Regions from separate parts of the Brevibacillus sp. IT-7CA2 genome, predicted to be linked through region 1. Evidence: riboswitches for the same ligand, from Rfam matches in the RefSeq annotation. Region 1 holds a riboswitch; each other region holds the start of a gene.
The links. A riboswitch is a leader RNA that binds a small molecule or an ion and turns the genes downstream of it on or off. The one in region 1 is predicted to bind lysine.
Positions count from the first base shown of each region.

Region 2: linked by a shared signal. The riboswitch ahead of dapD (2,3,4,5-tetrahydropyridine-2,6-dicarboxylate N-acetyltransferase) and the one ahead of ACM6JA_RS17080 (amino acid permease) in region 1 are both predicted to bind lysine.
Region 3: linked by a shared signal. The riboswitch ahead of ACM6JA_RS27020 (aspartate kinase) and the one ahead of ACM6JA_RS17080 (amino acid permease) in region 1 are both predicted to bind lysine.

Region 1 is NZ_CATKQT010000033.1:101,637-104,900, forward strand. Features, by position in the region: gene ACM6JA_RS17075 (hypothetical protein) at 1-397, opposite strand, end outside; gene ACM6JA_RS17080 (amino acid permease) at 616-2,064, opposite strand; lysine riboswitch at 2,178-2,363, opposite strand; gene ACM6JA_RS17085 (DinB family protein) at 2,448-2,942, opposite strand; gene ACM6JA_RS17090 (CGNR zinc finger domain-containing protein) at 3,111-3,264, shown strand, end outside.
Region 2 is NZ_CATKQT010000011.1:712,190-715,453, reverse strand. Features, by position in the region: gene ACM6JA_RS09985 (GNAT family N-acetyltransferase) at 1-282, opposite strand, end outside; gene ACM6JA_RS09980 (flavodoxin) at 351-791, opposite strand; lysine riboswitch at 932-1,121, shown strand; gene dapD (2,3,4,5-tetrahydropyridine-2,6-dicarboxylate N-acetyltransferase) at 1,213-1,923, shown strand; gene ACM6JA_RS09970 (aspartate aminotransferase family protein) at 1,938-3,152, shown strand; gene ACM6JA_RS09965 (N-acetyldiaminopimelate deacetylase) at 3,156-3,264, shown strand, end outside.
Region 3 is NZ_CATKQT010000052.1:276,144-279,407, reverse strand. Features, by position in the region: gene uvrC (excinuclease ABC subunit UvrC) at 1-835, shown strand, start outside; lysine riboswitch at 938-1,125, shown strand; gene ACM6JA_RS27020 (aspartate kinase) at 1,357-2,598, shown strand; gene ACM6JA_RS27015 (YslB family protein) at 2,652-3,104, opposite strand.

The DNA of each region.
Region 1 (3,264 bases):
AAAATTCAGCAGCATTTTTTTCATCACCCATGTATTGGTCCGCCAAATATTTACCTTGGGTTAAACCGACTTCTACCAAAGCAGCTCTTTCTTCATCGGTGTAGGAGGATTGGGAGTTGAAAAAATTTTGCTCCAGGATGTGGTCAAAGGCTTTGCGAGCCTCGGGTGGTTTATCTGCGAAAATTTTATCCAAACGCTCATTAATTTCTGTGCTAAAGAAAAATTGGACGCTGTGATGTTCGATGGCATCAGCAGGTAGCTCGCGTGCCTTGTGTGAACGAAGATCTACAGTATCGGGCTTGGGCAATCCCAGACTAGTTCCTGTCACCATCTTGGGTGCAGGTTGGTTAGTTGGAAGCTTGGGGGTTAGGTAGCGGGAATACGATTGGATTTGCATGTTCTACTCTCCTCACATGGATTCATGTTCAGTCGTGATGGCAGGAGATCTTGTTACCTTTTATCAGATGACTGGTATGAGTTGTGAGAACGGAAGGAAACGGATCTCAATTGCTTCTTGTCTATACTATCGGCTATTTTTAGTCAGTTTTTAATATGCTGGCAAACAGGAAAAAGGACTCCCGTTCAGATAACGGAAGTCCGTATTTTTTTCTTCGATTATTTCGTGTATTCATCCATGCTGAAGTCTACTTGTTCTAGAGGGACGAGCTTGGTTTTTTGCGTGATTTTATAAGCGAGCCAAATGATTAAGAAGAGTGGCAGGCCAATGTAAGAGACCAGGACGCCATACCAGTCGATCATTCCACCCATGAATGCGGAGTAGTTTTGCCCGAAAATAACGATACAGCAAATGATGAAGGCAAAAATCGGTCCAAACGGGAACCACTTTGCCCGATAAGGTAATTCACTTAAGTCACGGCCCTGAGCGATATACGCTTTGCGGAAACGGTAGTGACTAATGGCAATTCCCAGCCAAGCGATGAAGCCTGACATACCGGAAGCATTCAAAAGCCATACATACACTTCGCCTTCCCCAAACAAAGAGGACAGAAAAGCAAGGGCGCCGATGAGCGCAGTCAAGATCAAGGCATTGATCGGTACGCCGTTACTTGTTACTTTTGCGAACCATTTTGGTGCGTTTCCTTCTTTCGCCAAGTTCCACAGCATGCGTGTAGAGGCGTACATGCCAGAGTTACCAGCAGACAATACTGACGTGAGAATAACGGCATTCATGACGGATGCTGCAAAAGCAAATCCGGCATTTTCAAATACAATCGTAAACGGACTGATCGCAATATCCGTAAGGTCGCCACTGATCAGATTTGGATTATCGTATGGAACCAACAACCCGATGATCAAAATAGCGAGGATGTAGAAGAGTAGGATGCGCCAAAAAATTTGACGGATGGCCTTTGGAATGTTGCGGGCAGGGTCTTCGCTCTCCCCAGCTGCGACACCAACCAGCTCTGTCCCTTGGAAAGAGAATCCGGCAATCATAAAGACACCGAGCAGGGCCATGAAGCCGCCATTGAATGGCGCGTCGCCTTTGGTGAAGTTTTGGAAGCCGACTGCTTGGCCGCCCATAATGCCAAAAATCATCAACACACCTACAATAATAAAGACGATTACTGTTACTACTTTAATCAAGGCGAACCAATATTCAGATTCTCCATAGGCTTTCACTGACAGGAGATTCAAGGCAAACAGCAATCCGAGGAACAAAGCGCTCCACACTATCGCTGGGGTATCCGGGAACCAATATTTCATAATGAGTGCGGAAGCTGACAGCTCGACGGCAATGGTAATGGCCCAGTTGTACCAGTAGTTCCAGCCGAGAGCAAAACCGAGAGATGGATCGACGAACCGTGTGGCATACGTCGAAAACGAACCGGATACAGGCATGAAGGCTGCCATTTCCCCCAAGCTGGTCATTAAAAAGTAAACCATGATACTAATGGCGAGATAGGCGACTAAAGCTCCACCTGGTCCGGCGGAATGGATCGAGCCTCCACTCGCGAGAAACAATCCCGTCCCAATCGAGCCGCCGATAGCGATCATCGTCAGGTGTCGGGCTTTTAAACCACGTTGCAATTGATTTTGTGACATAAGCTGCTTGCACGACCTTTCATGATTTTTGAGAAGGAAGGTCGGAAACGAAAAAACCGCCATAGCCAAAAAAATGGCATAGGGCGGTATCATCCAATCCCCACCAAGCCTTCACTGAAGATAGCTCACCACGTTTGCTTGGCATGCAAACGTGACAGTTCTGCCCCTTTCGAGTACAGCCCCAACCCAATCGCACAGAGACGCGATATGAGCTTCGGCGGATTTTCCTTACCTGGAGTCATTGATTTTCTCTGAATCTCGTACAGGATGATATAAAAGCCGCGACCTCTATCCTCACCGTGAAAGATGAGGATAACATGTATGAAGTTATGTGATTCATCAACTATAAAGGATTGTTTATGATTAATCAATGTGAAATTTTGTTATTCAAAAGAGCGTCTGGCAGGCCAGGAGCCTTGCAGCTTGCGAATTTGGACGATTTGTCCCGTATGAAACGCATCATGCAGGACCAGACTCATCACGGTTTGGTAAATGGGCGTATAGGTAGCCGTCTGGTTTAACTCCTCATCCGTCAGCAAGGAAAGCTTTTCATGAATGTGGCGATGGACGCTTTCCATGCGCAAGAGGGTCGCTTGCCAAGCGTCTTCGTCATTCGGACCGCCGGATGGGATGAAGGTATCATCGTTCGTCTCAGCGGAGCCAAGAAATTCAGTGCCCAGTAGACGATGCAACAGGCGTTCTTTGTAATAAAGAAGGTGGCTGACGTTTTCCCAGATTGTGTTGGCTGCTTCTCCCACAGGGCGCCAGTTGGCCTCCGCTACTGATACTCCGGAAAGCGCTTCTTTTAAGGGTGGATACCAGTCTTCCTTGTCATACGTACATTCCCATCCGTGCAAAAGCAAATCCTTCCGATTCATACGCTTCCTCCTCGTCTGTGAAACAGATTGATGAAACGCTATAATAGCAGTAAGAAACAAAGGTGTAACCAACTAATCATATTACGGTAGTTACATATAAAGATTACCATATCCTATATGGTCATACAAGAGAGAAAAATGAGGGGTTTAGTCAGGAGAGATGATGACATGGACTGGCTTTGTATCGATTTTTTAAATAGTGATTGGCGGGATTGGCGAGGTTCTGGTCGTTGGGAAAATCGTTTGGAGAACCAGGAATGGCTGTCATCGTTTTTGCAAACATACAAGCTAACCGCTCCGCTGCCGATGAATGAGGAGTGTG
Region 2 (3,264 bases), on a different contig from region 1:
ATTTTGCCAAGCACCGCGTGCGACATTCGACAACGCTACACGTCCAATCATCTTACTGGATTCTCGGGTAAATACGCCGAAAGCATAGGCTGTGCCACGTTCAAAATCAATCTGTGCTTGCGAAATCTGTTCTTGCTGTCCTGGGAGGGTCAGAAATGACGGGGGGCGGATCGGTTCAAATGGTTGGAGAAAGTCATGATTACGCAGCCGAAGCTCTAGGAGCACGGCTGCGTCTTGTTGTTGGAGAGGCCGTAAGAGAATCTCGTCCGTATGTAGTGACATGAGATCAATCCTCCTTAAAAAGTTGGATTGATAGTATATCATGTGCCAGAGTATTTGGGAAACATCAATTAGCCGAGCAATTCAGCAAACGATACCCCAAACGCTTTGCAAGTTTCCACTTCTTTGGCAGTAGGAGAAAGCTCGATTTTCAAACCTTCCAAAGGAGTTTCCGCACCACGCTCGCTTGCCTTTTTCAGCAAAATATCAACAGCTGCACCGACATGCTCGTAAGCGGAGTCGCAAGAGCCAAAAGCAACTACCTTTTTCCCGCTGAGGTCAATATCGTCCATTTCCTCATAAAAATCCATGCATTCGTCTGGCAGTTCGCCATCGCCCCATGTGTAGGCACCAAGCAAGATTCCATCGTAAGCTTCGAGTTCTTTTGCGTTCGCATCCATCACTTCTTTTATCTCCAGCTCAGCACCAGTTGAACGAATACCTTCTGCAATTGCTTCAGCAATTTCCTGAGTATTCCCTGTCATGCTCGCGTATACCATCAAAATGCTCATAAAACGGAAAACCTCCAATTAGATAATGAGTATCATTCTCACAAATAAAATTAATGAAAATGAGAATCGTTGTCAATAACTTTTTTCTTATTGCCACGTTTCATTGATTTTGGTAGAGTTAAATAAAATTATAATAATGTACTCTAAATAGAGGTGCGCCGAAGAAGAGTAAGTCTTTTCGTAATCTGCCAGGGGGCAGGAGAAGGAAGAAAGGCTAAAGCGCCGAAGCTTATGCTATGCCCCTACGTAGCACGGGCTGGGGTGTCTCATGAAAAATGATCATCCTGTCACAAGGGACCTCAAGTCTTTTTGTGGAGCGCTATTTATGATTTGCTTATGTAGTATCAAAAGCAATGAGATAGCGAATGCACTCATTGCTTTTTTTGATTTACCATGCTGTTATTTTGAGGAGGATGTAACTATGAACATGATGGATGCTAACGAAATTATCGCGTTTATTCAAAAAAGCGAAAAGAAAACACCAGTGAAGGTATATGTGAAAGGGAACCTGGAGGGAATCGACTTCGGTGCGAGCTCCAAAGCTTTCATTACTGGTCCTACTGGTGTTGTTTTTGGTGAGTGGAAAGAGATTGAGCCAGTGCTCGCGGCTAACGCAGACAAAATTGAAGATTATGTGGTAGAAAGCGACCGTCGCAACTCCGCTATTCCATTGCTGGATACAAAAGGGATTCAAGCGCGTATTGAGCCAGGCGCAATTATCCGTGACCAAGTGACAATCGGTAACAATGCGGTCATCATGATGGGTGCTTCCATTAACATCGGTGCAGTGATCGGTGAAGGTACGATGATCGACATGAATGTTGTAGTAGGTGGACGTGGAACCATCGGGAAAAACTGCCACATCGGCGCGGGATCAGTTATCGCGGGCGTTATCGAGCCGCCATCTGCACAGCCAGTTGTTGTCGAGGACGATGTTGTCATCGGAGCAAATGCTGTCATTCTGGAAGGTGTACGCGTAGGAAAAGGTGCTGTCGTTGCAGCGGGTGCTGTCGTGATTGAAGATGTACCTCCATACGTAGTAGTTGCGGGAACACCTGCACGTGTGATCAAGCAAATCGATGAAAAAACTCGTTCCAAGACAGAGATCAAGCAGGAGCTACGTCAGCTGTAAGGGAGAGAGTGCACATGGACTGGCGTTCGCTCGATGAACAATATATCGTCTCCTCTTACAAAAGACTTCCGATTGCCATAGAAAAAGGCGAAGGAAATTACTTGTACGATACGAACGGGAAGAGCTATCTCGACTTGTTTACCGGACTCGCGGTAAACGTTCTGGGGCATTCTCATCCGCGCATTGTACAGGCTTTACGTGAGCAGGGAGAGCGCTTCTTGCATATTTCCAATGTATTTTTAAACAAGCCGGCTATTCGATTGGCCGAGCGTTTGGTTGCGAACAGCATTAGTGGGAAGGTTTTTTTCACCAACTCTGGTGCAGAGGCTACAGAGACTGCGATCAAGCTGATTCACAAATGGACGAAGAACGAGGGCGCAGGTCGTGAAGGCATCGTTGTCTTACGCAACAGCTTTCACGGGCGAACACTCGGAGCAGTGCGTTTGACGAGACAGGCTCACGTCTATCAAGACTTTCCTCAGCCGGCTTTTCCTGTTTATGAACTGGATGTGGAGGACACGGAAGGATTGCGAGCGATTTGCCAAGAAGCAAGGCCTGCTGCGGTCCTCATGGAGCCAGTCTTGGGTTCCGGCGGTGTCGTGCCGTTAACGGAAGCATTCTTGCGAGAGGTAGCTGTGATCTGTGAACAAGAAGGCATGCTCTTTGTCATGGATGAGATCCAGACAGGAATGGGCAGAACAGGAAAGCTGTTTGCTTATGAGCATGCAGGCGTAACGCCAGACCTTATCCTTTTCGCCAAAGGTATAGGGGGAGGGCTTCCCCTCGGCGGTGTCATCGCTGGTCCAAAGCTGATGAACCAGTTCAAACCGGGGGATCACGGAACGACGTTCGCACCATCACCACTGTCTGCTGCCCTGGGGAATGTCGTGTTGGACGAATTGCTTGATCCAGCCTTCATCGCTCACGTAGAAGAAGTGATTACGTACCTGTGGTCGGGCTTGGAAGCATTGCGTACTCGTCTTCCGGATCAGCTGCAATCCCTTCGCGGAAAAGGCTTGATGGTTGGAATTCCACTCTCTTCCACCCCGGAAGAGGTCAGCCACTTGCAGCAAGCGTTGCTTGACGAAGGAATTCTCGTTGACGTGACGCAGAAAACGATTGTTCGTTTGCTTCCGCCACTGACGTTGACAAAAGCCGATGTGGACCGTTTCCTTGCCGTGTTTGAGGAGCATTTAAAAGTAAGATCAGGTACGAAAAAGGAGGCGTAGGGTATGACGACTTCCTTGTTTACACAAATTCGACGAGACCTGCACCAAATACCGGAGCCAGGCTTCGCTGAAGTGAAGACGCAACAATACTTGCTCGATTATTTGAAGAAGC
Region 3 (3,264 bases), on a different contig from region 1:
TTTGAGTGAGTGGCTGGGCATCAAAGTCCACGCTCCCAAAAGAGGCAAAAAGCATGAGCTCGTGAAGATGGCTTCCGAGAACGCCCGTATTGCTTTGCAGGAGAAGTTCGCGCTGATGTCCAAGGACGATGCTCGTACGGTCCAAGCGGTACACAATCTCGGTCACATTTTAGGGGTTCCGGTTCCTCATCGAATTGAAGCGTTTGACAACTCCAACATTCAGGGAACAGAGCCAGTGTCTGCGATGATTGTGTTTACAGACGGCCGTCCTGACAAAAAGGAATACCGCAAATTCAAGATCAAAACCGTCGAGGGACCAGATGATTACGGCTCCATGCGGGAAGTCGTTCGCCGTCGATACTCTCGCCTGCTGAAAGAAAACCAGCCGATGCCTGACCTGATTGTGATCGATGGTGGAAAAGGCCAAATCAGTGCGGCCATGGACGTCCTGGAAAATGAGCTGGGCCTCTATATTCCAGTCTGTGGACTCGCGAAGGACGAGAAGCACCGCACTGCTCAGCTCATGTACGGAGATCCGCCAGAGCCTGTAAATCTTAGACGGGATAGCTATGAGTTTTATTTGTTGCAGCGCATCCAAGATGAAGTCCACCGATTTGTTATTACGTTCCACAGACAATCCCGGACGAAAACGATGCTCTCCTCACAGTTGGATGAGATCCCGGGTATCGGTGAGAAACGACGCAAGCTGTTGTTCTCACATTTCGGCTCGTTGAAAAAAATGCGCGAGGCGACCGTTGAAGACTTCCGTCAATTAGGGATCGGCGACAAGCTGGCGAAAGAAATCATCGGGCATCTGCGCAAGCTGGACACATAGCAAATGTGACTTTTGGAACAACCTCTAAAAAGGAATTGATCCATTTTTAGACTCATGATATAATCCGATTCAAACAGAATAGTTAGCCTCACTTCCATTATGGAGTGAGGTAGAGGCGCGAAAACCAAGAGTACCACCCTGAGATCGGGTATCTGTGAAGGGGACGGGAAAGGGGAATTCGCCGAAGTGTGGAGGGAAACCCGCTTTTCTCCATGCTGGGTCTGCGTTGAACAAATGCAGGACTGTCATCTGCACAATGACCAATTGTCAGATGGAGAGCTATCTCACGGTGTGTCAATGTGAGTTTTGATGGTGTTTACTATCAATCTTCGTTGTCCGCGTGTATTGGGAGGGAGGAACCGGTATGTCGAAACAGTAGGCAGCGGCAGGTCTTATTCCTTGTCGGTGCCTTTTTTGTAAAATAAAAATGTAAGACTTTTCCTTATAGAGAGAATAGTGAAAAACCATACGATACGAGATATATACCAACATTGGATATGAGAAAAAGGGAGAGAAGCCGCATGGGGTTGATCGTGCAGAAATACGGAGGCACTTCTGTAGGTACCATTGAGCGAATTTTACGAGTTGCGGATCGAATTATCAGCTACAAAGAGGAAGGGCATGATGTGGTAGTCGTTGTTTCTGCGATGGGGAAATCTACTGACGTGTTGGTAGACATGGCCAAGCAGATTAGCGCATACCCATCCGAGCGTGAAATGGATATGCTGCTGACCACGGGGGAGCAGGTATCGATCGCGCTTTTGTCGATGGCCTTGCATACAAAAGGCTACGACGCCATTTCTCTTACGGGCTGGCAGGCTGGAATTACCACGGAGGCGATTCACGGAAGAGCACGGATCAAGCAGATTGATCCAGAGCGGATTCAATCCGAGCTCGGCCGTGGTCGTGTGGTGATCGTGGCAGGATTCCAAGGGATCAGTGACGAAGGTGAAATTACGACGCTCGGCCGCGGTGGATCGGATACATCTGCGGTTACACTCGCAGCGAGCTTGAACGCTGAGAAATGCGAAATCTTTACGGACGTGTCCGGGGTGTACACAGCTGATCCGCGAATGGTTCCAGCTGCGAGCAAGCTGGATACGATCTCGTATGATGAGATGCTGGAGCTGGCGAACCTCGGTGCAGGGGTTCTTCATCCAAGGTCAGTAGAGGCTGCGAAAAAATACAAAGTAAGGCTGGTCGTCCGCTCCAGCTTTACTGCCGAAGATGGTACGTACGTTGAGGAGGTTGCCAACATGGAAACAGGAAGAGTAGTAAGTGGAGTTGCACACGATGAAGATGTAGCCAAAATCACGGTTGTCGGCATGCCTGCCAAGGTCGGGACGCTCTCCCGTCTGTTCAATACGCTAGCGGACAATCAGGTGAACGTCGATATCATTATCCAAAGCTCCTATGATGCGTCTGTTACGAACATTTCTTTTACAGTTGCAGCGGATGACCTGAAAAAAGCACTGGATACGCTGGACAGAAACAAAACCGAGCTTGGCTTTGAAAAAGTCGATTTCGAGGAAGGCTTGACCAAGGTATCGATTGTTGGATCGGGTATGATCAACAATCCAGGGGTAGCTGCCGAAATGTTCCGCGTCCTGGCTGAAAAAGAAATTTCTATTAAAATGGTATCTACGTCTGATATCAAGGTTTCTTGCGTCATTCCAGCAGCCTTGACAGAGCTGGCTGTTCGCAGTCTTCATTCGGCATATGGTCTGGATGTCGAGGAAACCGCGGTCGTGCACGGAGTATAAAACATGGATGGATGCTCCCTCTCCCTTTGTTACAGGTAGAGGGGGCATTTTCTTCATGACGCTACTTGCACAGATATCCGTATGTCTGAAGGGCTTTCCATTTCGATTTTGCTGAATGCTTCTCTTTCTTTCCACTGCTCAATCATACCAGCGATGATCCCAGCCTCAAAAGAAAGACTGCATCCTAGTCTCTCTATAGACTGATAGCTAAAAATAGAATGAGTGAGCGAATAGACGATAGTTTGCCCGGTCTCCTCTACGACGTCTAACTGGCCTAATCCGAGCCGAATAAAAGGCATAATCGGGCCTGTTGCAGATTGAATAGGGATTTGGCGTCCCATATTTTTTCCTATCCAATAGAGAATATGGTTTTCACTATCACCTAGCAGGGTGCTGGTCAGCGTTTCGCGTAGAAGATGATAGCCAAGATAGGGCATGTTCATTCTTTCCGCATAGGGAATGGTCTCCGGCGGCAACAGTGCTGCAAGCTGATCCTTCTCTTTCATATGTGCTTCCCTCCTGTCTGTACTAGATTATGAGGAGGGGCTCATATTCATGACATCGTAATAGAAAAAATAGCTAGACTAAACAAAGTTATTCTATCAATGTATTTAGTACATTGATTGTCTTGACGCTCTGTGTCGACAAGAGTACAATTGGATTTGG